Regions from separate parts of the Paenibacillus sp. B2(2019) genome, predicted to be linked through region 3. Evidence: predicted binding sites of a transcription regulator. Region 3 holds the regulator's gene; each other region holds the start of a gene.

Region 1 (10,190 bases), on a different contig from region 3:
TCTCAGGTTAAGGTTGTGTTTGGCGTGGGGGGAAGTTTGGATGTTATAGCGGGAAAAGTGACTCCAGCCCCTGCGATATGGAAGAAACTCAATTTGGAGTGGCTGCATCGACTCTTATTCGCACCTGTGGCCAAAGGACAAAAGTCGCGCTGGCGCAGGCAAGCAGTTCTTCCTAAATTCGTGTATCGAGCTATGATTAGGAAATAAGGTACAGCAGTAAATATAGTCTTTCACTATTTCTGCAATTTGTAGAAATAGTGAAAGACTTTTTTTGTTATCGCTTTACAAGAAATATGCCCTAAGTATTTAAGAGAGAATATTGGCTGGAACAATTCCAATATATTACTGATTGCTTTTTTAAGAATGTTGTAATAAAATCTTATCAAGATAATAAATTATTATCAAAATAGAAAAGACGTAAAACGAAAGGAGTGAGATGCTCACATGTTAGAAGATCGCAGCTGCCTGGAGTCCTATTTTCCAATCGCTTCTTTTATTGCTTCAATTATAGGTTCAAAATGTGAGGTTGTTATTCATGATATAAGCAATCCAGAGCGTTCAATTATTTTTATTGAGAACGGATACATTAGTGGGCGTAAAGTAGGCGATAGTTCAACAGATCTCGTGCTTAAGCTGTTGAAAGATGAGTCCTACCGTGAGCAACCGTTTATTGCTAACTATAAAGCGCGTGGTTCGCAAGGTCAGGTATTTCGCTCCGCTACTTATTATATTAAAAACAGCAGCAGCGAATTGGTCGGTATGATGTGTATTAACATTGATGTCACGCATATGGAGGTTGCAGCTGAGTGGATACAAAACATTTTGCAAGGAGGATCAACACTTCCACCAGTACCGTTAATACCACAACAAGAGGTTGTAGAGAAGCAGACGGAAGAGTATTTACAAGGAAACGTAGATGACCTGCTCCAGCACATGATTGATTCGGTGCTCGGTAAAATTAATGTCCCGGCAGAGCGATTGTCCTCGAAAGAGAAGATTGAACTTGTGAAAGTACTTAACGAGCAGGGCGTGTTTCTACTTAAAGGTGGAGTTTCTCAAGTCGCTAAGACCTTGATGATATCTGAGCCAACAGTTTATCGTTATTTGCAAAAAATTAAGTGAGAATAAACAGAACTCTCAAGAGAGGAAGTGGGCTAGATGACAATAGACTTTGATAAGGTTGTTAGCCGATATGGGACCAATTGCGCTAAATGGGATGGCATGGCGCAAGTTTTGGGCAGAGAAATGATAGCGCTTTCCGTCGCGGATATGGATCTTCAAGCCCCTCCACAGGTGATTGAGCGAGTAACGGAGATGGCGAAGCATGGCATATATGGATATACCGATCCTTTTCCACCTTATTATGAGGCAGTTCAGGGATGGATTAAAAAAGCTTACGATTGGGAGGTTCCGCAAGAATGGATCGTGTTTTGCCCTCGTATTGTGCAAGCGGTTTCTCTGATCATTCAGAACTTCACTCAACCAGGTGATCAAGTGTTAATCCATACTCCAGCCTATCAGCCGGTTGCTAAATCGGTAGAACTAAATAACCGCGTATTAGTGGAAAGTCCGCTTCGTGAAGTGAACGGGCGTTATGAGATCGATTTTGCTGATATGGAGTTGCGAATGCAAGCAGGGGTTAAAATTGTACTGCTCATCTCACCGCATAATCCGGTTGGACGAGTATGGACACGAGCTGAACTAGAACGAATCGTTAGCTTGTGTACAAAGTATGATGCTTATATTGTATCGGATGATATTCATGCCGATTTTATCCATGAAGGCCATGAGCATACGATAATCGGGAAGATATCGACTGAGGCAGAGCAGCGATCCTTTATCTGTACTTCCCCAGGGAAGACCTTCAATCTTGCAAGCCTTGAAATTGCTAACATCGTGATTCCGAATGATCAGCTGCGTGAGAAATTCAGACATTGCTTACAGCAAGCAGGCTGTCATAACCCAACCTTTTTTGCAGTACCTGCATTAGAAGTGGCTTATACGGAATGCGATGAATGGCTGGAAGAATTACGAGGGTATATCACAGCCAATATCGTTTGGGTGAAAGCTTATATAGCTGAATATATGCCTGAGCTTCGCGTGATCGAGTCAGAAGGAACCTATCTATTATGGGTGGATTGTAGGGCAATTAGCACCAACGAAGCAGAGCTAAAGCAGTGGATTGAGTCCGATGCGAAGGTTAGTGTGAGCTTTGGAACAGGTTTTGGGGCATCAGGAGAAGGCTTTATTCGCTTAAATATTGCAACGCCGCTGCCCATGTTACAAGAAGCTTTTCATCGGCTGTACCGAGCCTATCCATTAAAAAATTCATAATAAAAAACTCTTTATTAATGACCTTGAAAGACCTCGTTAGTAGCCTTTCTCAGATCCGTATCAAGGGGGATAATAATCATGTCCAAATCAGAAACACCAAGAGTCAAGAAACAGCCGACGATGTTCTTAGCGCTATTGCCGATTATTACGATGATTGTGCTACTTAGTTTAGGGTATGTGTTGTTTGAATTACCACCAGAACCACTTATTATTACCTCAGCGGTTGTTGCTGGTATTATCGCGATTATTCTTGGTTATAGCTATAACGACATACTAGAATCTATCGCTGGTAAGATCGCGAAAACGATGCCCGCCATTCTTATTCTGATCATGGTTGGTTTTATGATTGGGGCATGGATGGTTGGTGGAACGATTCCGATGATGATTTACTATGGATTGAAAATTATTAGTCCACAATTTCTGCTTATTACCGCATTTATTGCGACAGCTGCTGTTTCGCTTTGTACGGGCACATCTTGGGGGTCAGCGGGAACGATCGGGGTTGCTTTTATGGGCGTTGGCGCGGGTATGGATGCAAACCTGGCAGCAGTGGCTGGTGCTGTAGTTGCAGGTGCTTATTTTGGTGATAAATTGTCACCGCTTTCAGACACAACCAATATTGCGGCGTTAGCAACAGGTGTCAATCTATATGAGCATATTGGACATTTATTGTATACCACAATTCCTTCCTTTATTGTCGCAAGCGTTGTTTTTATTATAACAGGCCTAAACACAGATGCCGCAGGTGCTATTGTTCCGGAGAAGGTTGGAATAATCATGGGATCGTTGAATACAATTTATGACTTTAATCTGCTGCTTATAGTACCCGTATTAATTATCTTGTATGGTTCAATTACGAAGAAACCGACAATACCGGTCATGCTGATCTCTTCTATGTTCGCTATGGCTAACGCACTTGTATTCCAGGGATTTACTTTGAATGATGTCGTATCTTCTGTTGTTAATGGATTTAATATTTCTATGGTTCAAGTAGCTGGGTTTGATTCTGCCAACGTTATTGAAGATGTACCCCGTCTTCTAAATCGTGGCGGAATGAACTCCATGATGGGTACACTTCTCATTTGCTTCTGTGCAATCACGTTCGCTGGAACCATATCTCTGACGAAGTCCTTGGAATTGATTGTTAATAAGCTTTTGAAGTTCGTCCATTCCACAGGTTCAATGATCGTAGCAACAATTGTTACAGGTCTTACGATGATCGGAGTTACAAGTAATGGTCAGGTATCCATCTTAATGCCAGGTGAAATGCTGCGTGAAGCATATATCCGTCGGGGCTTGCATCCGAAGAACTTGGGACGTACCATCGAGGATTCAGCGGCGATTACCGAGCCTATTCTGCCTTGGACAGCTGCAGGTGCTTATATGGCGGGTACGCTGGGTGTTGCAACGCTAGATTATTTACCTTGGGCTGTTCTCTGTTGGACAGGAATAATCTTTGCGACGATATGGGGCTTCACGGGATTCGGTATCGCGAAGTTAACGCCAGAGCAACAGGCAGAAATGTTAAAGGAATATGACGGTAACACTAATGAACAAGCTGGATAAAGGAGTCTTTTAAAATGACAAATATGGATAAAGAAACTGTAATAACAACGGATGCACCAGGTGCAATTGGACCTTACTCTCAAGCTGTAAAGCTTGGGAACGTCCTATATACTTCAGGACAACTCGGACTAGACCCGGTTAAGGGGACTTTTCCTGCTACGGTTGAGGAACAGACGGAACGGTCGTTGCTGAATGTCAAAGCCATACTGGAAGCGGCGGGTACAAGCATGGATCAGGTAATAAAGACGACCGTTTTCCTAAAGGATATGAATGATTTTCTTAAGGTGAATGAGATTTATGGAAGGTTTTTTGCTCAGCCATACCCTGCTCGCAGCGCTGTTGAAGTAGCACGTCTGCCTAAGGATGGGCTCGTAGAAATTGAAGTTATAGCTTATATACCATAAGTGATCCAGTAGCGTTCAAATTACGGGTTGCTTAGTTAAGCCTGCACACCCTGTATGGAAAAAGGATTAGAAAATAAGGCAGATGGTCGCCCTGAAAAGGGTGGCTTTTTTTGAGTAGTAAGCTGCGGAAATATTGAAAGCGAGAATTTTTATGAAAATTTAAATGAAAATATACATGGAAATGTAACAGTAATCATAACTAATTACAGAAATACCTTCACAAAACATCGACTTTGCGTTATCATAAATGTGAAAACATTCACAAAGGGGCGTTATAAAGATGAAGAAGACAACAAGTACTGCTCTCATTCTCATTCTCTCTGTCATGCTCGTAATCGCAGGCTGCGGTAACAGTAATAGCAACAGCGCAGGTAATAGTAATGGCAACGAGAACAAAAGTAAGGTAAATGAGACGGCCAAAAATGATAAAGCTGAAGCCGTATCAGGTGCATCAGAAGCTAGTTACTCGCCACTGGATCAATTAAAAGATAATTATGATATCGTTATTGTTGGTGCTGGTGGTGCAGGAATGTCTGCTGCACTGGAAGCTAAGGCCAAAGGCTTGAACCCTGTTATTTTAGAAAAAATGCCGGTTGCAGGTGGGAATACAAGTAAATCCTCCTCAGGAATGAACGCTTCCCAAACGAAATTTCAAAAAGAGCAAAGCATTGAAGATAGCAATGATAAGTTTTATGAAGAGACACTAAAGGGCGGCCATGACACGAACGATAAAGAGATGCTTCGTTTCTTCGTTGACAATTCCGCAAGTGCAATCGATTGGTTGGATTCGATCGGAATCAAGCTGAACAATATTACAATCACAGGCGGCATGAGCGAAAAACGTACCCATCGTCCAGAAGACGGCTCTGCGGTAGGCCAATACCTTGTCAAAGGATTGGTTAGAAACGTACAAGAAAAAGAAATTCCACTGTTTGTGAACGCGGATGTTAAAGAAATTACTCAAAAAGACGGTAAGGCTAACGGCGTCAAAGTACTCTTTAACCAAGCTGATGAAAAAACCATTACAGCGAAGGCAGTTGTTGTAACAACAGGTGGTTTTGGATCCAACATGGATATGATATCAAAAGTTAGACCTGATCTGGAAGGATACGTAACGACTAACCAAATCGGCAGTACCGGCGACGGCATCAAGATGATTGAGGCACTTGGCGGAACCACCGTTGATATGGATCAAATCCAGGTTCACCCAACAGTTCAACAAGAAAAATCTTATCTGATCGGGGAAGCTGTACGCGGCGAAGGTTCTATCCTCGTAAATAGCGAAGGCACACGGTTCGTAAACGAATTGACTACACGTGATAAAGTTACCGAAGCGATCAATGCACTTCCTGAAAAAGCGGCTACGCTTGTCTTTGATTCCGGTGTCAAATCACGCGTGAAAGCAATTGAACAATATGACAAAATGGGCTTCGTGATCCAAGCGGATACCATCGAAGCATTGGCGAAAGAAATCGGTGTTCCAGCCGATAAGCTAAAAGCGACACTTGATACTTGGAACAGCGCGGTAAAGAACAAGAACGATGCTGAATTCGGCAGAACAACAGGGATGGACAACGATTTGTCCGCGGGTCCTTACTACGCTATTAAGATCGCCCCAGGGATTCATTACACCATGGGCGGCGTGAAGATCAATACGAACACAGAAGTATTAAATAAAGACGGCGCTGCTATTCCTGGCCTGTATGCGGCTGGTGAAGTTACAGGTGGATTGCACGGTCAAAACCGGATCGGCGGTAACTCTGTAGCAGAAATCATTATTTTCGGCCGTCAAGCAGGGATTAAATCTGCTGAGTTTGTACAAGCACAATAAGATTTAACTGCTATTCTGTTTAAAACAAAAGAACCGCTTGGGCTAATTGAAGCCCGGGCGGTTCTTTGTTTAATCTCTCGTTTAAAATGAGTGGAGTAACCTCTATTCAAAAAGCTACTTCTCGCTTTTAGCTTGTTCTTCTCGCATCCACTGTGACAGCTGGCGTTTGAGTTTAAGGAATTCCGGGGAATCCGTAATCTCATCGCGGCGTGGCCGTGGAAATGGCACATCAACAGTATGTAGGATGGAGCCGGGGCGACCCGAGAATACATAAATACGATTCGAGAGCAGCAACGCTTCTTCGATGTTATGGGTAATGAATAGCACGGAGCGGCGATTCTCCTCCCACAGCTCCAGCAGCCAGCGCTGCATTTCACTGCGAGTTAGTGCATCCAGTGCGCTGAAAGGTTCATCGAGCAGCATCAACTCCTGCGGAGCCAGCAATGCTCTGAGAAAAGCAGCACGCTGCTGCATCCCACCAGACAGCATATGCGGATAAGCCTGTTCGAATCCATTCAAGCCAACCTTGGCGAGCCACTGGCGCGCTTCTTCACGAGCTCCATCCTGCAGAGCGCCTTTAATTTCCCCGGCTAGCAGTACATTATCTTCAATCGTTCGCCAAGGAAAAAGCGCAGGCTGCTGCGGCATATAACTGATTTCACCACGTTGACCCGTAACGGCTCTGCCGTTCATGCGGATCGTTCCTGCATCGGGCTTCACTAGTCCGCCGATCATATGGAATAAGGTGCTTTTTCCGCAGCCGGAAGGACCGACGATCGAAACGAACTCTTGCTGCTCTACCTTAAGAGAGACGTTGTTAAGCACGTTCGTCTCGCGGCGACGATGGGTGAAGGACTTGGAGATGCCGCTTACTTCAAGAGCAGGTGGTGCAGTATGAGCTTCAGGAGAGCTTATGATTTCAGTTGTTCTTTGCTCTATTTGCGTCGCTTGAGACATACAGGCATCTTCCTTTCTATGAGTTACGGCGCGGTTTCCAGCGAACTAACCATTTTTCGAGCAAGGCGATAATCGCAAAAAGCACAAGACTAAGGAGCACAATAATAACAATAGCGACAAACATCCGATCCGTACGGTAAGCCGATTTTTGCAGGAGCATATAATAGCCAATCCCTTTATCCGCGCCAATCCACTCAGCGACCACGGCTCCCATAACCGCATAGGTAGCTGATATTTTCACACCGGAAAATAGTGCCGGGATAGAAGACGGAAGCTCCAGCTTGGTGAAGATTTGCCACTTGCTTGCGCCCGCCATTTTCATATAATTCATCATGACCTGATCACTTTGAGACAAGCCGCCCATTGCAGCGACAGCTACCGGGAAGAAGCATACCAGTGTAATCAGCACGATTTTGGGCAAAAGACCGAAGCCAAACCAGATGATAAGCAGTGGTCCGAGTGCGATAGAGGGAACATTTTGACTCAGAATAATGAGTGGATAAAAAGCCCGTCTAGCCCAAGGTAAAAGATGCAAAAGTAGAGCGACGATCAAGCCTACACCTGTACCAATAGGAAAACCGATTAATGTGAGTCGGAGCGTAGCCATCGTATGAGCCCAGAGACCTGAGGCATTACTGGTGGATTCGCGAGCAATATCAGCAGGACTCGGCAGAATCCAGGATTCGATATGGAATAGAGAAACAGATAACTGCCATACGGTTAAAAAGAAGACGACCGCCACAAGGGGCGGCCATATTAGCTTCCAGGTCGATCTCACGGCCGATATTTCTCCGTCAATTTATCCATGCTGATTCCGTTAGGGTTATGAGCGATTTTGATTTGGGAGATCACGCTTGGACTACCTGCTTCGATCAGCGCCTCTTGCATTTGACGTACAACCTCCAGGAGCTCGCTCAGTTCACCTTCCATAGTAGTTTCCAGTGGATTCACCTGATGTTTAACGCCAGATTTTTGAATAACTTCAATCGCTTTATCTACGTAGGGGATGGAGTCCTCATTGTTTGGAGTCTTAGGAATTACTTGAATGCTTAATAATGTGTTAGCCACAATAATCAATCCTCTCAAATTGTATAGGTAAGTTCAAAAAGCCAACTTTGATAACGATGTAATTCATTAATAATTGTTATTTACTCCGCCGGTAAAAAATCATTCGTGAATGCACTAGCTGCATCCAGCGGTTTGTCCAGCAGCTTCAAATCATACATCCAGTCGCCGTAATTCTGCCAGACCTCGGTTTTTTGCTCTCCCCAGCGTGGGGCGTCGTCCTTATATTTCGGGCTAAGCCATTTTTGGCTAGCTAGGACAAGCTCTGCATCAAGGTCAGGCACAGCCTTGGATAATGTAGCGGCAGCCTTTTCTGGATGATCAATCGCATATTGATAACCCTTCGATGTGGCTTTCAGGAAAGCCTTCACCAAATCTGGATTCTCAGAAATCTGCTTCTCACTCGTGGTCAGCACAGGGGTGTAATAATCGAGCTGAGGCGCATAATCCTTCAAGTAGAGCATATCCAGAGGCTCACCACGCAGTTCGGCTTCAATACCTGTCCAAGCGTAGAAGATCCAAGCGAAATCAATGTCACGTTTGACTGCGGTAAAATAGTCAGCTTCACCAATACTGATTAGCTTCACCTTTTTCACATCGCCACCAACAGGGTCCATGATCGCCTTCATGGCTGCTTCTTCAGCAGGAGAGCCCCAACCGCCGTAGGTTTTACCCTCAAAATCTTTTGGTGATTTAATATTGCGGTCTACTGGAGCGGCGAATCCCGAAGTATTATGCTGAATAATGGCTGCAATCGAGACAAGGGGAACGCCTTGTAGACGGGCTAGAGTCAATCCTTCCTGAGCGCTGATCCCAAAAGCGGCTTCGCCAGAGGTAACCATAGTATCAGAACCCGCTGCGCCAGGTTGAACGATTTCTACATCCAGACCTTCTTCCGCGTAATAACCAAGATCCTTGGCTACGTATAGACCGGTGTGGTTCGTATTCGGTGTCCAATCCAGTGCAACCTTAACTTTGGTAAGCTCTTTCGGAGCATTTGATCCGGTCGCTGCATTCGAATCCGCAGCATTTCCTTTGTTTCCGGCTGTATTCCCATTGTTGCTGCCGCATCCGGCAATCGCAAGAATGAGCATACAGGTGAGGCTAAGCATAAGTGCTTTTTTGAGTTGCATGTCTTCTTCTCTCCTTTAAGGTTGCCAGATCCCGTCATCCAACATGAACCATAAAGTGTAGTATGTACATTTCTTCTACATCTTTTGTGATCTACACAAAAAAAGCGCCCCGAGTGATCGGGACGCTGGCTTGGCGCAAGGTTAGTAAAGGTCACAGGGACCAAAACCAATTGGCGATTCCTACGCTGGCATTATCCAGATCAGGTATAAGGGTCAGTATCTTGTGGGATACAATCTCAGCCGGCCAATTCCAGCACCCCTGGTTCTATGAAGTTAACGGGTATTTCTCGCTTAAACGCTAATCGTCTTTATAAGGACGCTGAAGGCGTTTATGCTTGCATACGGTGTATTATAGACGGCTGTTCTCGGAATGTCTAGTAGCACGCTCCTAAATTTTTCAAATCTCTCCGTCCGTTTTCATTAATCCAGATCTTTATGTTTCTTGCGATGACGCCGCTTAAGCTCAGTAACCAGAGCACCTAGCGTAAGGACAACACTGATCATTATCCCGCTCATAATCACGAAAAGAGCAAGAAACTCAAAGGGGGAATAGCTAACCATCTTACTCCATTGAATCTTTCCATCCAGATCGTCAATGACTTGATTCATGCCATAAATCCCGCTTACCACCGTAAATACAGTGAGGATCATCAGCAGATTATCCCGGCGCTTCGACTGGAATTTGTCTTGATACTGAAACAGGTCAGTCAAGGTTTCTTTCACTTCCTCGAACAGAGCGTCGTTTCCGTATACTTTACGCAGCTGAAGAAAAATCTCCCGTCCTTGCGACTGTGAAATCAGCTCCAAGAAATAAAACTTTGCCGAGAATTTATTAATCGAGTAGATTAAATTATCGATCTCATCATAATCGTGGTTTATGCGTAGTCGGGAATGCATATT
Region 2 (10,190 bases), on a different contig from region 3:
TGTGGGATGAACATAGCTTTAGAAAAGCAATGCTCCGATTAAAGCTGCACTACCATAGTTTTCTTTCGGATGATGAGTTCGTGCTGTATCAGTCTGCGGCTGAGAAATTATACGGCTGGTTAAGCAAGCAGCATAAAAATAAGAACAGAAGGACTTATGGGGTTATCCATGGTGATTTACATCAAGGGAACATCATATTTAAAGAGGGTGAACCTCGACCGATTGATTTCGGAAGATGTGGCTGGGGATATTATCTTTATGATGTGGCACATACCATTCTAGGGTTGTATCCTTTACAAAGAGAACTGGTCATTAAGGGTTACGAAAGTGTGGCCAAGCTTGATGGGGAGTGGGTTCAGACTTTAGAGAATTTTACGGTCATGGTTATGATCGAAAATTATTGCCACCACGCACCTGACCCTAGAGAAACCGAGGGACTGAAAGCAGAACAGCCTTATGCACAAGCGATTCTAAGGAATTATCTTAGGGGAGATCCCTTTCTTTTTAACACAATTGAGATTTAGCGTATAAAAATAGGGCCTCATTGGGGAATTTATAAAAAGTTCCCTAAGGAGGCTATTTTGATGAAAAAAAGCTGGATTGCTCCTCTTCTTATCGCAGTTATGTTCTTGTTGGGGCAACAACCTTGCTCCGCTAATGGGTTAGTTCAACCGGTAGCCGAGGCACCGTCCAGAGCTGATTCGGAACCGAAGCTTCCAGATCAGGATTCCCGCGAGCTCATGTACAAAGACACTATGATGCTCTTTCTTTTACCCCATATTGAGAAAAAAATGGCTGAGATTTATGCGCCACTTCTGACGGTAACTCCGACAGTGTATCCTTATTTAGTAGATGTTACAGACATAAAGCGAGTGAATGGATTTCGTCGGTTTGATTTCTTAATTACACTCAATATACACCCTACAGTGGGTCCACATCTTTCCGTTGGAGAGGATACTATGACTTTTAGAATCACGCCTGGTCCTAAGGTGAAGTTAGAATCATTCAAGCATTTGAGAGACCCGCGAAGGTCTGACCTTACACCAAATTACCAGAATATCTTGAGATAGTGCGGTAATTAACTCTTTCAATCACAATTTCGAACGCTTAGCCAGTTAACCACACACTCCGATCTATGGGGTGTTTTTTTTGTGTCTAGAATGGTGGTGGATTATTGGCATGTATGGTATTATGAAAATAGTGGATTTATTGATTTTAGTTACTAAATTCAAATTATGAGGTGTGAGGATTGAGTGATCATAAATTCGAAGACGAACACAGAGATGTAATTTCAAGTGAATTCAATTCTAAAATCACAAGCGATATCACAAGTAGCTCTAAGGATAAAGTTAAGGTAGGCGTAGCTACTAAAGACGGGCAGTTAGGGTTTCTTTTTACGAGGGGAGGTCTTCGGGAAGGGGCTGGCAGAAAAAGCACCGGTATAACTAAAAAGGTATCTTTGACGTTACCAGAAAACATCTGGCAGGAGATAGAGCAGGCTTGTGAGGAACAGGACGTATCTCGCTCCCAGGTATTTCGGAACATTATTGAGGCACATTTTGCAAAGGAATCTAAGGAGAGTTAGGTGAGGTCTTTGCTAATCCATGTGTCAAAAGATTCTCTTAGCACTGCACTACAAGCAGCCTTAAAAGCTATATCCGCGAATAGTTCCTCCCGTGTTCTTTCCGGAATACATATTCAGGCGCAAGCGGAGGGTCTGACTTTAACAGCCAGCAATATAAGTATGACCATTGAATATAAGCTTCCTGTGAAGATGGATTCGATGATTGTACACAAACCAGGTGAGATCGTAGTGCCCGCACGTTATTTTTATGAGATCATCCGCAAGCTTGACCCTGGATTAATTAGGCTGGAAATCGCAGAGACATTGATTCTAAATATCCAATCGGGCAATACTCAGTTTCGTTTATGCGGGATGGACACTGCAGAATTTCCGAGAATCCATTACGTGGATCATCCAAACACCCAAAAGATACGCATGAAGAACACACTTTTGAAGCAAATATTTAAACATGTGGTTTTTGCGGTCTCTTCGTTGGAAACAAGACCTGTGCTCACAGGTGTTTCACTTCAAATAGATAATCAAAATATTCGCGTAGTCGCCACTGATGGCATACGCCTCGCTCAGCATGTTGTTGAAAACGTAGAAGATTACGGAGCAAGTCCTTTAAATGTTATTATACCGGGCAGCACCCTTGAGGATCTTTTAAAAATAATAAACGATGATGAGGGCAGCAGCACCCAAATCGAGATAGGTCAGAAACAAATCAGATTTATTTCTGATGGCTTGAGGGTTCAGTCTGCGCTACTTGAGGGCACTTATCCCTATGTTGATAATTTAATTCCACAAGTATATATATCCGAAGTGATCGTTAAGACAGAGCGTTTGTTGCGTGTGGTTGAACGTATTGCTATATTGGCTGGTGAAAGTGTAACGCTCGGTGTATATCCCTCCGGTATACTTCATTTAATATCCAGGGCCGCCGACGTGGGTGAGGCAAAAGAGGAAATTCCATTGGAGTATCTAGAAGGTGAATATTTTCGAGTAGCTTTTAACGGAAAATATTTCAGAGACATCCTTCGGGCGATCGATAGTGAGACGCTTAGAATAAGGTTTGCTGGAAAAGAAAGACCACTGGTGATACAGCCTGTAGACATGACTTCGTCCACACTTTTTTTAATTACACCAATGAGGACGCAGGATGGAGGATAGGTATATGAGCTTGCTAAGAAGAGTTCTCTTTGCTGAAAAATATTATATTAATTACTTGGAGGAATGATCTATGAATCTGTTTCAGATGGGATCAAAGCCGCTTGGGACCGAACGAATCACAACATTTTTAGAGGATAATTATGTGAGTATCGGATATCCCGGAATAGGGGATTTGGAGAACATCAGTAAAGTGGAGCTCCGTGATCGGATGATTCATACATACCAATACAGTGAGTTGGAGCTTACAGAACATTTACAAGCCATTCATCTGTTCGTACATACGATGCAGGATGGCGATTATGTGCTGGTGTGTGATGGAGATTGGGTACATTTAGGTGATCTAGGCGATTATTTTTACAATGAATTATTTGACGCACCAGACATCGGTACATGCCATCGACGTGGTGTAACTTGGCTGAAAAGTCTTCCTATAACCGATCTAAACGCAGGGATAAAAGAGTTTCTTAGCAGTAGTGGAGTGGTCAAACAGTATAAGGGGCCGATGCCTAGTGCTCGTGTGGATCTGTGGATTACAGGTACTTCTGATTCAGAGCAAGCGGTGAGTAATCGAATGCATGTGGATGAAGAGACATTATCAATGGCGCTCGATATTTTGAAGGAAGCTCTTGTTAGTGAGAACGCCGAACGACGGGAACGAGCAGCAATTGCAATTCTTCAGTATGCTAAGTAGTGAAGAAAGATTTAAGCTCCATACCCTTAGTAAAAAAGCGTTCCATCCGAACTTCAAATATCGGATGAAACGCTTTTGTTATATCTATCGATATCTTCCAATAACCCTCAGATAAATTCAACGAATTCATTGACCGGTTTACGATAGCCACGTGGTCTGATTTTATGTTTCTTGTCTTTGCCGATAGTGATCAGCATAACCGGTACCATATGATCGGGTAGATTTAGAGTGGATTGAATCGCTTCCGGATCAAAGCCGATCATCGGGCAGGTATCCCAGCCTTTATCTTTGGCAATCAGCATGAAGTGCATGGCAGAGAGTGAAGCATTCCGAATAGCCTCATCTCTTTGGAAAGCATCATTTCCTTTGTATGCATTGTTAATCGTTTCTATTTCTGCATCATAATCCTCTTGACTCATAGCCCCTAAAGCTTTAAGTCCTCCGAAGATTTCTGGGGCTTTCAGATAAGCATTCTTATCCCCAAGTACCACTATTACCGCTGAGGCGGAGTGGATTTTATATTGACCGTAAGCCGCTTTACGAATCTCTTCTTTTAAATTCTCATCAGAAACCACTTTATAATTGGCATGTTGAAGATTATATGCAGATGGAGCCAATCTGGCGTAAGAGAACATTTCCTCTAGTTCATGCTGAGGGATCTTCACCCCTTCAACAAAATTCATAGCAGACCTGCGGGATTCAATCAAATCTGTAAAAGAGCTCATGAGTTATTCCTCCATATGTTATGTATTTGCTTGTTAATTATAAATAAGTGATATTTATAAATGAACTAACTATTAGTTACTAACTCAAAATAGCACAGTTAATTATATTCGTCAATGATTAAATTCACTTCATTTACATTCAGCTCTCTAAGTCCTTTGGAGTGTCAAAGAATAAATACTGCGTTGTAAAATATTGGGATGTAAATTAGGATATTAGGATACGAAAAATTTAAATTGCTTTTATTAATGAAAGGGTGGGAATGTTGAACGATACTAGAGAGCAGTTGATAATTGACCTGCAAAGAATTGAAGAGAACGATTACGAGCTTAGAAGTGGGGAGCAATTAAGGGATTATGTGAAATTGATGCTTGAGTACATAGGAGATCCACAGCCGAAGCTACGAGATGACTTGATCTATTCCACCTTCTACAAATGGATTAACGAGAAACAATGGTTTAGTGATGCGGAGCTTCGTGAACTACTTTTGATTCTCCTTGACGAGCAGCATTTGTTCTATCACATTGGCAGCAAAGAAGATCAGGCTGTGTTTACAAGAACGTTTTCGGTACTGATCATTGCGCTGATTCTTCAACGGCATAGGGAACAGGCTTTTTTAGATAGCGCAGAGTTTACAAATGTGAAGGAAGCGCTGATTAGATATTATGAGGAAGAACAGGATTTACGAGGATTTATGCCAGAAGAAGGCTGGGCACATGCTGCAGCCCATGGCGCAGATGCCTTGGATGAACTGGTACTCTGCTCGGAGAGTGATGCTGCAATAAGGGAAGAGGTTTTGGCAGTCATCCAAAGGATGCTTTACAACGATCACTACATATTTAGCGACGAAGAAGATGAACGGATCGCTACGATTGTAGCTACAATGATAGATCGTCATTTACTTCCACAGCAATCTATTGTCGACTGGATTCGTAACTTGGAGCAATGTGGGGGGTGGCGGAGAAGCCGCGGCCAGTACGTTGCTTATGTGAACACCAAAAATTTCGTTCGTTCTCTGTATTTTAGATTGCTGCCATCAAAGAACAATCCGGCAATGGTTGAGGCTTTATTGAAAGCGGAGATGAATTTGAATAAATTTACACAATAAGCATTTAATCATCTATGCATGTATAAACAATATCGAAAATTATGACTAATTTATTTTAATGTAATAAAAATCACAAAACTTTAGAAAAAATCAAAAACTTTGTGACATTTATAACTTGATAAGTGCTATAATAGAAATATGGCGTTATAAGTTTTTATTTTTTTATTACTATTAAGCAGCAAAGCTTATTTGCAGAGGAGATTCGGATATGTCAGAAACAATCACTCAAACACAACCTGAGCAAGAATCACCAAAATTAGCTGTCACTCAAGAACAAATGAATGTTCTAGAGCAGCTATTGAAGCCTGAAGTTCAGGAGTCGTTAACTGTCTTAGTGGAACAGTTGCCAAAATTAACAGAGCTTGTCGGCGTGCTCACAAAGTCATATGACTTTGTTCAAACTGTTGCTGCGGATGAAGTCTTGAAAAGTGATACGGTAAGTGCAATTAAAGAACTTGCTGAACCAGTGGTGCATTCGGCGAAGAATATGGCAGCTACAGTGATCGAAGCGCAAGATCGTGCGAATGAAAATAGCGATGTGATCGGTGTATTTGGTCTTATGAAGATGATGAAAGATCCACAAGCACAGAAGCTTTTCCGTTTCGTAAATGCTTATCTTCAAGTTGCCGGCGAACGCAGTCAACAGAAATAATATTTTTTATATCTCATTCGTAAGGACGGAGGAAACATCATGTCTAAACATATTGTCATTCTAGGAGCAGGTTATGGTGGTCTACTAAGCGCCTTAACTGTACGCAAGTACCTAAAGAAGGACGAAGCTAAAATTACAGTCGTTAATCAATATCCTACACATCAAATTATTACAGAATTGCATCGTCTTGCAGCGGGTAGTGTTGCAGAAGGTGCTGTTGCTATGCCATTAGCTAAGCTTTTTGCAGGTAAAGATATCGACCTGAAAATTGCAAAGGTGAATTCTTTTTCTGTTGAGAACAAACAAATTACACTATCTGATGGTGTGACATTGTCCTACGATGCTTTAGTTGTGGGTCTTGGAAGCACTACGGCTTATTTTGGCATTCCAGGTCTTGAGCAATACAGTATGGTATTGAAATCGGCAGCAGATGCTAACAGAATTCATCGTCATATTGATGAGCGTATCCGTGAATATGCGAAGTCTAAAAATCCAGCGGATGCAAGCATCCTAATCGGTGGCGGTGGCTTAACAGGTGTTGAACTTGTTGGTGAAATCGCTGATGTGTTGCCAACACTCACTAAGAAATATGGCGTGGATCCTAAAGAAATTAAACTGATGCTGGTTGAAGCAGGTCCTAAGATTTTACCAGTATTGCCAGATGCATTGATCGAACGCGCAGTGGCAAGCTTAGAAAAACGTGGTGTTCAATTCTTGACAGGACTACCTGTTACGAATGTAGCGGATAATGTCATTGACTTGAAAGATGGTCAAAAAATTATTGCTAACACCTTCGTATGGACTGGCGGCGTACAAGGAAATCCACTGATTGGTGAGTCCGGTCTTGAAGTGAACCGTGGTCGTGCAACGGTAAATGAATTCTTGCAATCCACGTCACACAAAGACGTATTCGTTGCTGGTGACAGCGCCGTTGTCTTTGCCGAAGATGGTCGTCCATATCCACCAACTGCACAAATCGCTTGGCAAATGGGCGAATTGATCGGGTACAATCTTTATGCATACTTGAAGGATAAATCATTTGAATCATTTAGTCCGATCAACTCAGGTACGCTTGCGAGCTTAGGTCGTAAAGACGGTGTAGCCATCGTTGGTGCTAGCTCAACTCCGCTAAAAGGATTACCTGCAACCTTGATGAAGGAAGCAAGTAATATTCGTTACTTGTCCCACATTAAAGGATTGTTTAGCTTAGCTTATTAATTGTATTATTGGAAAACCTGCTCTAATTTGAGCAGGTTTTTTGTTGATCTCTAGTAGTTTCTACCATGAATTGTTAATGATTGTCCTAGTACGTAGTATTCATTTTTGATATACTATATTGGCTAATATTAACAGGGGAAAATAGGGGAGGATTACGTGATGTTATTCCGACAAAACGATGTCATTCTGTTTCAAGGCGACAGTATAACGGATTGGGGTCGTAATTATGAAGATGCTTCATCGCTTGGTGTAGGTTATGCATTGATGGTCGCCGCTCGTCTGGGGCATTTATATCCTGAGAAGAATCTTACGTTCTATAATCGTGGAATTAGCGGCAACCGTGCAGTAGATTTGCAGGAACGCTGGGAGAAGGATTGCCTGAATCTGAAGCCGACTTGGGTGTCCATATATATTGGGATTAACGATACTTGGCGCCGCTTTGATTCTGGTCAGGAAACAACGCCTGAACAATTTGAAGCTGTGTATCGTGACCTGATCGAACGCACGCAGCATTCGCTGGCTGCTAATTTAGTCTTAATCGAGCCATTTGTGTTGCCTGTCCCAGAAGATCGTAGAACTTGGCGCCAGGATTTGGACCCTAAAATTCACATTGTTCGTGAACTGGCACGTGAATATGGTGCATTGCTTGTTCCGTTGGATGGCCTGTTTGCTGCGGCATCCGTGAAAGCAGAACCTGCTTATTGGGCTCCGGATGGAGTACATCCATCACCTGCGGGCCATGCACTTATTGCAGAGGCTTGGCTTAAGACGGTAGGCGCAATTCAAGCTTAATCGTCTGATCATATCACTACATATTTACTTGATTTTATAAGACTAGAACCACTCATTAAAGGAGCAGGTTATAGTCTTTTTTTTAAATATAAGAATTTATATGTTCCATGCTATAAATTATCCTTATATTTCTCGCTTAAACACTTCGGAAAGTCGATTTCTTTATATTTATGGACGCTGTTATAATTAGGTTATGTTTCTTTTCTTGGAGGCGGTTCGCATTAGGAAATTACTATGGGTTGTACCCTTGTTCTTGGTTGCTCTTTTAAGCGGGTGTAAGAATGATGTGGGCTTCATCAATGCAAGGTGGATCGCCGGAGTGTCTTTAACTCCTGTAACAACTAGTGATCAGAACCAAGTTGATCGACCCGAACATTTTGAGACCCTAATACTGAAGGACTCCGCTCTGATTAAGGCGCTTTCGGAGGCTATGAACAAGAGTGAAAAATTATCAGGTGAGCTGGATTGGGCTCCTGAATTTAAAATGAAGCTTGTTTATGGTGATGGCTACTCGAAGGATTATTACATAGCAATAGGTGATGAACCCGGCTATAAAGGAGTATTTACTACAGCTGAGAATGGTGGTCAGGGCTACTCTATTCCGGTGAAGAATTCGGACCAATTAAGGAAACTCATTTTTGGGACAGTAGATCAGGCGAACATAGAACAGACGGAGTCGCTGGAGTCTTCTGTTAAGGTTACAGGGCCAGTAACGATATCACATAATGATCTCTATCCCTTAACTACTAGAACTGGATTCTTGAATCTGCAGCTTTTAGATGGAACCTACAGTGAGGATTGGACAATACCAGGTCCGTTGATGGGAAGGAATTGGAGTGGCAGATTTGGGCTTGTGCTTATCGATAATCAAGGGAGAACTTTGAATAGCTTTCCACTCAGTGAACATTTTGAGGATCCCATAATATTTAATGATTTTTTTCAAATTCAGTTTGAGGATTATAATGGCGACGGCGATCCGGATTTTACGATTGGTCAGTACGGATCCAGTAATGGTTACTTCTACAAGCTATTTACGCTTAGAAAAAATAACGTTATAGAGGAATTAGGGATCAAACTCGGCTCTGATTTATTTATCAGCAGTCCTAAGGGGTATTCGATAAAGCTTGATAAAGTGGATGATCATAGCTTCAAGAGAAGTTATTACGATAATGTAGCGGGTAGACAGATGGAAGATATTTTTCAGTGGAATGGAAGTGCATTTCAGAAGTTAGACAAGTGATTCATACCAGAAGTGAGAGGAATGTGTGATAGATGACGAGTGATACCATACAAGATTTAGAAGGGCTAAAAGCCATAGGGAAAGTAGTAGGACATACCATCGCCGAGATGAAAAAGAAAGTAACTCCAGGTATGACAACAGCGGAGCTTGATAAGATTGGAGCTGAAATTCTAGCGGAATTCGGAGCATCTTCAGCCCCGATGATAACGTATAATTTTCCAGGCAGCACCTGCATCAGTGTGAATGAAGAGGTTGCTCATGGGATTCCTGGTCCTAGAGTGATTAATGCTGGTGATTTGATCAATATTGATGTATCTGCTGAACTGAATGGTTATTATGGGGACGCCGGAGTTTCTTTTCAATTACCACCTTATAATGATGACATTCTTCGTCTATGCCAGAGTGCAGAGGAAACTATGATGAGCGTGATCAATCATCTGAGAGCAGGGATGAAGGTCAATGAGATTGGCAGAATGATGGAACTCGAAGCTCGGAAATGCGGCTATAGAGTGGTACGTAATCTGTGCAGCCACGGGATTGGCAAATCACTCCATGAGAAGCCTTTTGAAATCTTACCTTTCTACAATCCAAGAGTGACTACAGTGTTAAAAGAGGGACAGGTGATAACGGTTGAGCCCTTCCTTTCTACTGGAGCAGATTACGTGGAGCAGCAGTCGGATGGATGGACACTCAGTGTCGTAGACAATGGCCGGGTAGCACAGTTTGAACATACGATTATTGTGACTAAAGGTGAGCCTATTATCCTAACCAAGCCATAAAGAGGAGAGTGCGAAATTGAAAATCGCCTTTATACTTTTTGACGGGATTACGTTCTTAGATTTTGCGGGGTTCTATGATGTTATTTATCGATTGGGGCAATTTGAAATCGGCAAAAATTTGTCTTGGGATATATGTGCAGCGTCGGAGGAAGTGACGGATGAGGTAGGTTTCACAGTTAAAGCTGGAAAAGTGCTGCCAGAGCTCTCGGAGTATGACATGGTATTTGTACCTGGAGGGATGGGGACACGGAAA
Region 3 (10,190 bases):
ACGTAGCAACGCCGAATCAAGCATTTCTTTCCGGTTTGTTGCAGCTACCAGTAGAATACGCGGTGTTTCGTTATTATAAATACCATCCATCTCAGTCAACAGCTGATTCAAGGTCTGATCATATTCACGCTGCTGGCCGCCTTCACGTTTACCGCCAATTACGTCAATTTCATCAATAAAAATAATGGCACTCTGTTTATTTTCCTTAACAGCACGGTTACGAGCATCCTTGAACAAATCGCGGATCCGGCCGGCCCCGACACCTACATACATTTCTACAAATTCACTGCCTGATGCAGCCACGAATACAGAGTTTGTATAATGCGCAGCTGCTCTGGCCATAAGGGTCTTACCTGTTCCTGGAGGGCCAGTGAGTAGAATCCCTTTCAAAGGACGAATCCCAAATTTACTGATCTCCTCATGCCGGATCAAAAAATCAAGTGCCTCACGAAGCTCTTGCTTCGCATTGTCTTGCCCACCAATTTCTTCAAAAGTGAGCTTTGAAGGCCCTTCCTTCTGGCGTTTCTTCCCCGCACCAGCGTTCACCGTAAGCCCGCCACGCAAATGAGCAATTATAAGTAATGCAGTAAGCATTCCAGCTGCTATAACAATCGGGAATATATTAATACCTAAAAAAGCCATGAAAATAAACAGCACAGGAATAAATCCGAGTAAAATTTCTTTAAGGTACTTAGGCATTATTCCATACCCCCAAGGTCGCAGGTTTTCGCGGCAAAATAATAAACTTGCTTTCTTTTCCATTACTCAAGCTTACGTACACATTGTTGTCGTCGATATCAGTAGATGCTATCACATCTTTAAATTCCGTATTTTGCTGTTTCAATCTATCAAGTTCTGTAGGTATAATCGTATATTTACGGCTCTCCATGGCTTCAGCTACAGAGAACATCGCTTTATCCCAGTAATCATCCAATAGTTCACTTGAATTTTGCTCCACATCGAGTTTAAGTTTACGTCCTTCAATCACTGATTTTCCTTCTTTGGATACATACGATACTAGATCACGTAAATTCGTGCCCGGCTGCAAATCAAGTTTCAAAGTGACCTCATCGCGGTTAATACTAATATGTGAAGTATTTACTCCCTCAAATCCAGTTACAATCTTTTGGAGCGGTTCCTGTAAAGCAAACTGACGATATAAAAAGAATCCTCCGAATAATAGCATAGCCGACAGTAGAGACGTTATCAGTACAGGTACAAGACGTAATTTCAAGAAACGTCCTCCTCTCAAAGATGAAAAAATGTAAACAGAATGATCCAAAGTCATAGCTGCTAAGAGCTCATCAGAGCCTGACGTTCTACTAACACTGTTCTAATTACAAACAGTAGTATATCACAGGTGTATATACTATATTGAAAAAAAGTGTGAAGATATTTAAAATTTTATTTTTTAATTCTTTCCATTTTATTTAATTTATTGATTTAATTCGACAAAAAAAGGGCTGTTACTCTTAAATAACAGACCTTTTTTCGTATGAATCTTTAAATCCCAATATATAAAATCTACTCTTATAGTATATCACAGTTAGTGTACTTATAGTATATCAAATAATATGTCATTTTAAAAAACAAGCGAACCATAAATGGTCCGCTTGTTTCTCCTATAATGCTTTTGTTTAATTTAGCGGCTAGGTAAACTGTAACCTTCACCCATTCGAGCCCCATCTGAGAACCGATAAAATTGATAATAATATCGACCGCTTTGTTTATAAAAAAGCTGCCAAGCATACTCCCCGTTATATACTCCTGGCAACAACCGCTCAATGCTGATGTCCGGAAGATCGGCTTTTATAAGGCTACGCATTTTCGCTTCAGAGGTTCCTTTACTTAGTTCTTCAGCATATACTGCGTCGGTTCCTTCAGCAAACTTCCCGTCTACAGTAAAACGTACCCAAACCATCAACTCGGTCCCGGCTTCATTCTTCCCTGTTAAGACCCAGTACACCGCATTTTCATCCCACACGGATTTCTGCGCTTTGGTTACCTCTGTCAGACCAGCACTGGTTTTAGCGACATCCTTAGCGATATCTCGCTCGTTCCATTGATCTTTCATAATATAAGCATAGAACTGGATAAGTCCGAACAGAAGGAGCAGAATCAGAACTGACCCCAGGAGGATCCATTTTTTCCTTTTCTTCAAGGTACAGCTCCCTTTCTAGTAATATATCTTTTTTGATTATATAACACACCTGTGTGTTTATCCAAAGTTTCATATCCAATTCAATGATCTATTATCAGAAACACAAAAGGCTGTAACTTTGCAATCGCAGAAAGTCACAGCCTTTCAGTTATTCGTTATGATCTTAGACTATCGTTTAAGCAGTCCATCAAATGATTCTTGCGCCTTACGACGGATTGTTTCCTCATCTAGCGTTACACATTCTCCATGTTTTACAACCTGTTTACCATTCACCCATACATGCTCAACGTCCTTGGCGCTGGCAGAGTATACAGCATGAGACAACAGATCTGTGTGTGGTAGCAAATGCGGCTGGTCTATATCAATCGCGATAAAGTCCGCTTTCATGCCAACAGCGAGTCTACCCACATCATTTAAAAAGATAGACTTTGCGCCATACTCTGTAGCTATACGCAGCGCTTCCGGAGCTGGAACAGCCGTCGGATCACCACTTACACCTTTATGGATGAGAGCTGCAAGACGCATCTCTTCAAACATATCCAGGTTATTATTGCTTGCCGCACCATCTGTACCCAGTGACACCTTCACACCAGCCTTTAGAAGATCCGTCACCCGAGCCACTCCACTAGCCAGTTTCAGATTACTTCCTGGGTTATGAGACACGCCTACATCATGACGAGCCAGTATCTCGATCTCTTCATCATTCAAATGAACACCATGTGCAACAATAGACGGACGTGTGAACATTCCAAGCTTCTCTAAATGCGCTACAGGCCGAAGTCCGTAATCCACCACATTCTGCTCCACTTCGCGTTTGGTCTCGGACATATGGGTATGCATCGGTAAATCCAAATCATGTGCCGCTTGTACAAACTTAACAAAGAAGTCCGGTGGGCAAGTATATGGGGCGTGTGGCGAGATCATCGTCGTAATTCTGCCGTCAGCCTTACCATGCCAATTTCGTGCAAAAGAAATCGCTTCCGCAAGCTTGTGATTTTGCAATTCCTCTGGGCATAATCCGATTACGCCTCTCATCAGTACGGAACGGATGCCTGATAATTCGACTACCTCTGCTACTCGGTCCATATGATCATACATATCCAAGAAGGTTGTAGTACCACCTTTTAGCATTTCCAGTACCGACAAGGAGGTTCCCCAGTATACATCTTCTCCAGTGAATTTCGCTTCCATTGGCCACATCTTCTCTTGAAGCCACACCTGAAGTGCTAAATCATCTCCATAACCACGAAGCAATGACATTGCCGCATGGCCATGTGTGTTTACCAGACCTGGCATTAACAGCAGACGACTGCCATCAACAACTTGCACATCATCTTCCATTAAAGGCTCTTCTTTTCCTATGTAAGTGATCAAATCATCTTCAATAGTCATGTATCCGCTCAGAACCGGCTCATCCGTTCCCGGAATAAGAAAACGCCCGCCCTTAATAATCGTTTTACTGCTCTTCATTTCCGGTTTCTTCCTTTCCGTCTTTCAAATAATAAGCAAGGCTTTGCAAATCCGTTGTAAAATCGGCAGCATGAACCCGGATATTCGATGGTGTTTTTAGAATCACTGGTGCAAAATTCAAAATCGCCTCAATGCCAGACTCAATGAGAATATCTGCTACATTCTGCGCTTCTGAATCAGGCACAGTAATTATCCCAATTCGAATACCTTGCTCACGAACCGTCTGACCAAGCTCCTCCATCGGTTGAACGGTAAGAGAGTTGATTTTCCGCCCTACCTTAGGTGCATAGGAGTCAAATATAGCGGTAATCTTCATAGTATCTTTCAGATAAGCATTGTAATTAGATAATGCATGTCCAAGGTTACCGGCTCCTACTAAAGCCACATTCAATTGTTGATCCAGCTTCAGAATATGACGGATTTTTTCAATAAGATAAGTTACGTCATACCCGATACCTTTTCTACCAAAGTCTCCAAAATAAGCTAAATCTTTACGAATTTGAGCAGGATTTAAATCAAGTTTTTGTCCTAGTTCTTGTGAGGAAACGGTTAATATTTCACGTTTCTGGAGATCATTCAAGAAACGCAAGTACACAGGAAGTCTGCGAACAACGGCTTCTGATATTTTATCCGATTTCATAATTTACCTCCTAATTTAAGTGATATTCTGTTCAAATCCTATCGAAATATCTGCACCTCGTCTCAAGGAAGAGCGGTATTCTTATACCGCCCTTCCTTGTAGAGTGATTAATAAGATCGATGACGTTCTTTTCAAGAAACGCCTCCGTCTTCCAACCACTCCGCTATACGAGGAACCATTTGATCCGTAAGCATATGCTCCATTTTCGGGCCAGGCAACGAATAGAGGAAATACTTCCCATAGTGAGATTCGATCACCCTTGTGTCATACACAATAACAATACCCCGATCTTGCGCTGTCCGTACCAGCCTCCCAAATCCTTGCTTGAAGCGAATAACCGCCTGAGGAACAGACAACTTCATGAACGGATTCTTTTTCTGGGCTTGTAATAACTCAGACTTCGCTTCCGCTAGGGGGTGGTTTGGCGGTTGAAATGGGAGCCTCACGATGGCCAAGCATGTTAATGCTTCACCTGGAATATCTACACCCTCCCAAAAGCTGCTTGTTCCTAACAGTACAGAAGCTGCACTGTCCTGAAAACGGCGGATCAGCTTGCTACGGCTGCCCCCCTCCACGCCTTGACCTAGCACCGTGATCTCTTGTGAGGCTAGAGCCTCTTTCAGAGGATCGTAAACCTGGCGTAGCATCTTGTAAGAAGTAAACAGGACAAGCATCCGCCCACGTGTTGTAATAGCTGCTTCTGCTAGTGACTGTACGAGTGTATCGACAAATCGTGCATCGCCTACACTCCCCTTCACACTAGGGAAATCCCGCGGAATAACTAACAGCGCCTGCTCCCGATACTTAAAGGGAGAAGGCAGGAGTGATGTCATCAGACGTCCCTCTTCCGCAGCTTCATTAAGTCCGAGATTATCAATCATAAACTGGAAAGATTTATCGACAGAGAGTGTCGCCGAAGTTAGCACGATACTTTTCTTCTTGTCGAAAAACAGCTCCTTAAGCTGAGTACTAACATCAACAGGAACGGCATACAACTGTAGCGATTTACTGCGATAATTTCCATTCGCCTCCAGCCAATATACTACATTCTCATCATTTAATCCCATAAAAAACCGTACTTGCTCACGTATAGAAGCTAAATCCTTAAATAAGCCGCTAATATCGGTAACTAGACTATCTGAGGAAGATTGACCTTCTTGATCTCGCATCTCATTAAGCATTTTATCACCTTTACGGATAATTTCGCTTAATGTCAGATTCATAGTATTCTCTAAAGCAACCAATTCATCCCAATCTTTCGGTTTACGGGTAGGAAGTAGCCGCATGACTAACTGGCCGGCTTCTCCCGCCGCTGCATCGCTACGTTCCGGCAAGAGGCTGAATAGTTTATCACTAAGCAGATCCCAGGTTTCTTTTACGGTAAGCAGGTCCGGATAGATTCTATCGATCACTCCGCTCCATTCAGAAGCTTCCTCACTGCCTGATGACTGAAGCATTTGGCGAAGTGTAGGAAGTTGGCCATTTCGACTATCCTTATAAAGACGCGATAGTGTATGTGCCACCGTGAAATGTTTCATATGCATGCCTAAATGCTTGCCAGCCACGTCCTCCAGATGATGGGCTTCATCTATTACAAGATGTTCATAAGCCGGAAGTAGTTGATGCCCAGCCTTAACATCTGCGAAAAGCTTAGAGTGGTTCGTAATAACCACGTCTGCAATACCAGCTTCATGCTTAGCCCGATGATAATAACACTTACGGAACCAAGGACACGAGCGACCCAGACAAGAATCGGTATCGCTTGCCACCGTCTCCCAAAAATCTCCGCCACGTCCACTTAGATTGAGCTCTTCGTCATCTCCTGATTCACTTTGTGTCAGCCAAACGATCATCTGAGCCGCAGTAAGCGCATCTTCCCTCGGACTTATAAAGTCTTTTTTATTAATTTTATGTTCGAACTTACGAAGACACAAATAATGCCCTCTGCCCTTAAAAATTGCAGCTTTAAATGGAAAAGGAACTACCTGCGTTAACAAAGGAATATCACGCTCACGCAATTGATCCTGCAGATTAATAGTATGAGTGCTGACCATGACTTTTTCATTAGTGCGTACGCTTTGGTATATGGCAGGCAATAAATAACCAAGGGATTTACCGGTTCCTGTCCCTGCTTCGATCAATAGATGCTTGTCTTCGGCAAGTGCCGTCATCACCTCATTGATCATAATATCCTGAGCTTCTCGGCTTTCATACTGTGGCAAAGTTTCTTTAAGTCGTTTCGTTACTTCATCCATATAATCTGTAAAAGATAAATTGTGTAGTGGATTCTCAGCATGCTCGTCTCGAGGTGGAGCTAATTCATTCCAGTCTCCTACAGCAAGCGCTAATTGACGATAGAAAGTCAGATCACCTTCGGGCTGAAGCGTCTCCGCTTCCCGTTCACGCAGCAGACCATCAAAATACCAACCCAGATCACTATCCTCTTCCGTAAACAGCTCACAGAGTCTCTGAATCGTCAGCAGAGGCAAATCGTAGAGCTCCTCCAGACATTTCAGCAATACAAGAGCAGTTGCGAGTGCATCACTGTCTGCCTGATGCGGACGATCATGCGTCACTCCAAAATGTGCACTAACTGATCCTAGTTGATAGGATGTGAGGGAAGGAAAGCAGATTTTCAGAAAATCAATCGTATCTAAAATCCGCCCTTGAAATGGTAAATACCCACATCGGTCTAAAGCATTTTGCAAAAAATGGAAGTCAAATGCGACATTATGCCCTACAAGCACAACATCATCCAAGAGTGGGACAAGCTCCATCATCATCTCATCCAGCTCAGGTGCATCCTTTACATCATCGTCGGTAATCCCCGTTAGACCAGTTATAAAAGGAGGTATCGGCGTTCCGGGCTTGACGTAGGAACCATATACCCGGGAGATGGACCGGTCTTCTTCTATAATTGCAAGGCCAACCTGGATAATTTCACCCACGGATTGGGTTCCCGTTGTTTCAAAATCAAGCACGGCAAATTTCATTATAATTCTATTCCCTTTCAATTGAGACTCTTAATCAGCATAACAGAAGTTGCGAAAAAAGGCGATGCACACCACTGGTTCAGGGGATGCATCGCTTGAATGAAAATGCGGAATAATAAACCGTAAACGTAATAATTTACAATAATGAAACAAGCTGATTTCCGAAATGAAGCTTACCTCCTCGGCGGCGGCAAACCTCCAAATTAACGGTTGGTTCAGGAAGTGCCGGGTCAAGTTGCAAAGAAAGGCCAAACAGCTCCTGCGCTTCATTGAAACGTTCTTGAGAGGCCCTGATGCAACCTAAAGCGTTATAAACCATTGCCTTCAGCTTGGTTTCCCGTATCAAACCGAGCATATGGTTCAGATGATTCCAAGCAGCTTCCCCCTCCCCTTCCTGCAGGTAAGAGATGGCTAAATATAATCGAGCAGCCAAGCTATCCGGATATTGCACAATAACTTCCTTAAACTGTTCAATACATTTCCCATACATCAGCAGCTTATAATACCCCTGACCTCTAACAAAAGTATCCATGCACAGCTCGGGTGCTTCCTGTTCTGGCACTTCCTCTTCAACCACAGTCGTAAAATCTACACTTTCACGAAAGTGACTTAGCTTCTCTGCAAAGGCCAGCCATTCATCCATCACTTTATCACTAAGTCGATGCAGCATATTATAATTGCATAAAAGCTCATTCCGGCGGGCACCCTCCGCTGTAGGGTAATCTGTAACGATCTCCTGAAGCACCTTGTTCATTTCAGCAAACAAATGTTGAAACATGGGCTATCCCCCCTTACTGAAGATGAAATCAGTTCAGCTTGCCTGACTTCATTTTCTGCGAGAACGGGGTCTTTCATCCCTGCCATTCATTACATGGCGTAAGTCCATAATTTAAGCGATTGTAGCATGCAATTCATGATCAGCCAGCTTCACTGGTCTGTTGTTCTCATCCACGAATACCACCGTTGGCTTATGCGACTCCAGTTCTTCCGAAGACAACATCGCATACGAAATAATAATTACTGTATCTCCCGGTTGAACAAGACGTGCAGCTGCACCATTTAGGCAGATCACACCACTGCCGCGAGGCCCTGGAATAACATAGGTTTCTAACCGTGAACCATTATTGTTGTCCACGATCTGCACTTTTTCATTCTCAAGAATATCTGCCGCTTCCATTAAGTTCTCATCAATGGTAATACTTCCCACATAATTCAAATTCGCTTCTGTCACCGTCGCGCGGTGAATTTTGGATTTCATCATATGTCTAAACAAGAGCGGCAACCTCCTTTGGAATAAATACATTATTGTCAATTAATCGCGTTCTGCCAAACTTCACGGCAAGCGCTATAATAATTTCCCCATTTACATCCGTTAATAAAACTTCGTTCTCTAAGCCTTCCAGATTAGGGAAAGTCAGTAATTCCGCATAATCAATGACCGCCAAAGGAGAGCTGGAAATAACCGAGGTCAACAATTCCCGCACTTCAGCAACGGTTGTTACTTTTCCTTCTTCAATAGACTGACGTGCTTCACGCAAGGAACGAGATAACACCAGTGCTTGAGAACGTTCCTCTGGAGATAAGAATACGTTACGCGAGCTAAGTGCAAGTCCATCTCCTTCACGAACGATAGGGCAAGGTACAATTTCAACATTCATATTCAAATCAGATACCATTCTGCGGAGCACAGCTACTTGCTGAGCATCCTTTAGCCCGAAGAAAGCATAATCTGGCTGCACGATATTGAATAGTTTATTAACAACTGTTGTTACGCCATTAAAATGCCCTGGACGCGAAGCCCCACAAAGTCGAGTGGTAAGCTCTGATACCGAGACAGTAGTCCGGGTAGGCTGCGGATACATTTCTTCCACACTGGGGATAAATACAATATCGACACCTTCGCGTTCCGCAAGCTCCAAATCACGCTCTTCATCGCGCGGATAGGAATCATAATCCTCATTCGGTCCGAACTGCAGCGGGTTCACAAATATGCTCATAACGACCGTGTTGCTCATTTCTCCTGCCCGCCGAAGCAGACTGGCATGTCCTTCATGCAGGTATCCCATGGTTGGAACAAACCCAATCGGGGTATGCCCACCTTGTCTCATATATTCCAAAGCTTCGCGCAGTTGCTTAATGCTTCTGACGACTCTCATCTTATTCCCCATCCTTTCCGGCACCGCCGTATAAAGATTCCAGAACGGTTTCATCTGCTTTAAAAACATGACCTTCATCTGGGTACGAGCGATCCTTCACTTCTTGCACATATTGGCTGATACCCTCACGAATCAGGCTACCCACATCCGCGTAGGTTTTGACAAAACGTTTCTCACGGTAGGGTGAGGCATAACGCAACAAATCATGGAAAACCAATACCTGTCCATCACAATAACGACCTGCACCAATCCCAATGGTCGGAATGCTCAGTGCCTCAGAAATTGCTTGTGCTACTTCTTCTGTCACCAGCTCCAGTACCACTGCAAAAGCACCTGCTGCTTCAAGGGCCTTAGCTTCATCCATCAGACGTTTTGCATCTTTGGCGTCCTTGCCTTGAATGCGGTAGCCGCCAATCATATTTACCGATTGTGGTGTAAGTCCAATATGCCCCAGCACAGGAACTCCCGCAGCTACAACCGCAGTAACTGTCTCACAAATTTCGAGACCGCCTTCCATTTTGACGGCATGAGCCCGCCCTTCCTGCATCAGTCTGCGCACACCCCGCAAGGTTTCATCTATACTTCCGTGGTAGGTCATAAATGGCATATCTGCCACAATGAATGTTTTTTGTGCGCCCCGAGTTACCGAACGAGTGTGGTAGACCATATCGTCAATCGTAACAGGTAAAGTTGTATCATATCCAAGTACCACATTTCCCAGGGAGTCACCCACCAGAATAAGATCGATACCGGCTTCTTCAGCAAGTAGA

What was found. Region 3 encodes Rex, which represses fermentation and respiration genes when NADH is low (regulators of the CRP and FNR family bind a similar motif). Its sites were predicted from a motif close to TTGTGAAATATTTCACAA; they were not measured.
Region 1: the regulator Rex is predicted to act here: its motif matches at 4,552-4,569, upstream of PAENI_RS18115 (flavocytochrome c).
Region 2: the regulator Rex is predicted to act here: its motif matches at 5,315-5,332, upstream of PAENI_RS02255 (helical membrane plugin domain-containing protein).

The regions. Positions count from the first base shown of each region.
Region 1 covers NZ_VTZR01000020.1:80,207-90,396, reverse strand. The annotation lists gene PAENI_RS18140 (WecB/TagA/CpsF family glycosyltransferase) at 1-207, shown strand, start outside; gene PAENI_RS18135 (helix-turn-helix transcriptional regulator) at 445-1,122, shown strand; gene PAENI_RS32270 (MalY/PatB family protein) at 1,159-2,334, shown strand; gene nhaC (Na+/H+ antiporter NhaC) at 2,413-3,900, shown strand; gene PAENI_RS18120 (RidA family protein) at 3,915-4,304, shown strand; gene PAENI_RS18115 (flavocytochrome c) at 4,585-6,135, shown strand; gene PAENI_RS18110 (ABC transporter ATP-binding protein) at 6,250-7,092, opposite strand; gene PAENI_RS18105 (ABC transporter permease) at 7,109-7,870, opposite strand; gene PAENI_RS18100 (thiamine-binding protein) at 7,867-8,160, opposite strand; gene PAENI_RS18095 (ABC transporter substrate-binding protein) at 8,241-9,290, opposite strand; TPP riboswitch at 9,451-9,561, opposite strand; gene PAENI_RS18090 (hypothetical protein) at 9,711-10,190, opposite strand, start outside.
Region 2 covers NZ_VTZR01000002.1:422,436-432,625, forward strand. The annotation lists gene PAENI_RS02220 (phosphotransferase enzyme family protein) at 1-524, shown strand, start outside; gene PAENI_RS02225 (DUF3888 domain-containing protein) at 585-1,070, shown strand; gene PAENI_RS02230 (hypothetical protein) at 1,250-1,585, shown strand; gene dnaN (DNA polymerase III subunit beta) at 1,586-2,734, shown strand; gene PAENI_RS02240 (hypothetical protein) at 2,805-3,425, shown strand; gene PAENI_RS02245 (nitroreductase family protein) at 3,533-4,150, opposite strand; gene PAENI_RS02250 (DUF2785 domain-containing protein) at 4,414-5,256, shown strand; gene PAENI_RS02255 (helical membrane plugin domain-containing protein) at 5,465-5,908, shown strand; gene PAENI_RS02260 (NAD(P)/FAD-dependent oxidoreductase) at 5,948-7,126, shown strand; gene PAENI_RS02265 (SGNH/GDSL hydrolase family protein) at 7,286-7,918, shown strand; gene PAENI_RS02270 (YhfM domain-containing protein) at 8,238-9,158, shown strand; gene map (type I methionyl aminopeptidase) at 9,191-9,937, shown strand; gene PAENI_RS02280 (DJ-1/PfpI family protein) at 9,954-10,190, shown strand, end outside.
Region 3 covers NZ_VTZR01000024.1:451,123-461,312, reverse strand. The annotation lists gene PAENI_RS23400 (AAA family ATPase) at 1-699, opposite strand, end outside; gene PAENI_RS23395 (hypothetical protein) at 692-1,234, opposite strand; gene PAENI_RS23390 (cell wall elongation regulator TseB-like domain-containing protein) at 1,643-2,161, opposite strand; gene PAENI_RS23385 (amidohydrolase) at 2,330-3,631, opposite strand; gene PAENI_RS23380 (redox-sensing transcriptional repressor Rex) at 3,618-4,271, opposite strand; gene dinG (ATP-dependent DNA helicase DinG) at 4,403-7,264, opposite strand; gene PAENI_RS23370 (tetratricopeptide repeat protein) at 7,401-8,042, opposite strand; gene panD (aspartate 1-decarboxylase) at 8,154-8,537, opposite strand; gene panC (pantoate--beta-alanine ligase) at 8,530-9,420, opposite strand; gene panB (3-methyl-2-oxobutanoate hydroxymethyltransferase) at 9,422-10,190, opposite strand, start outside.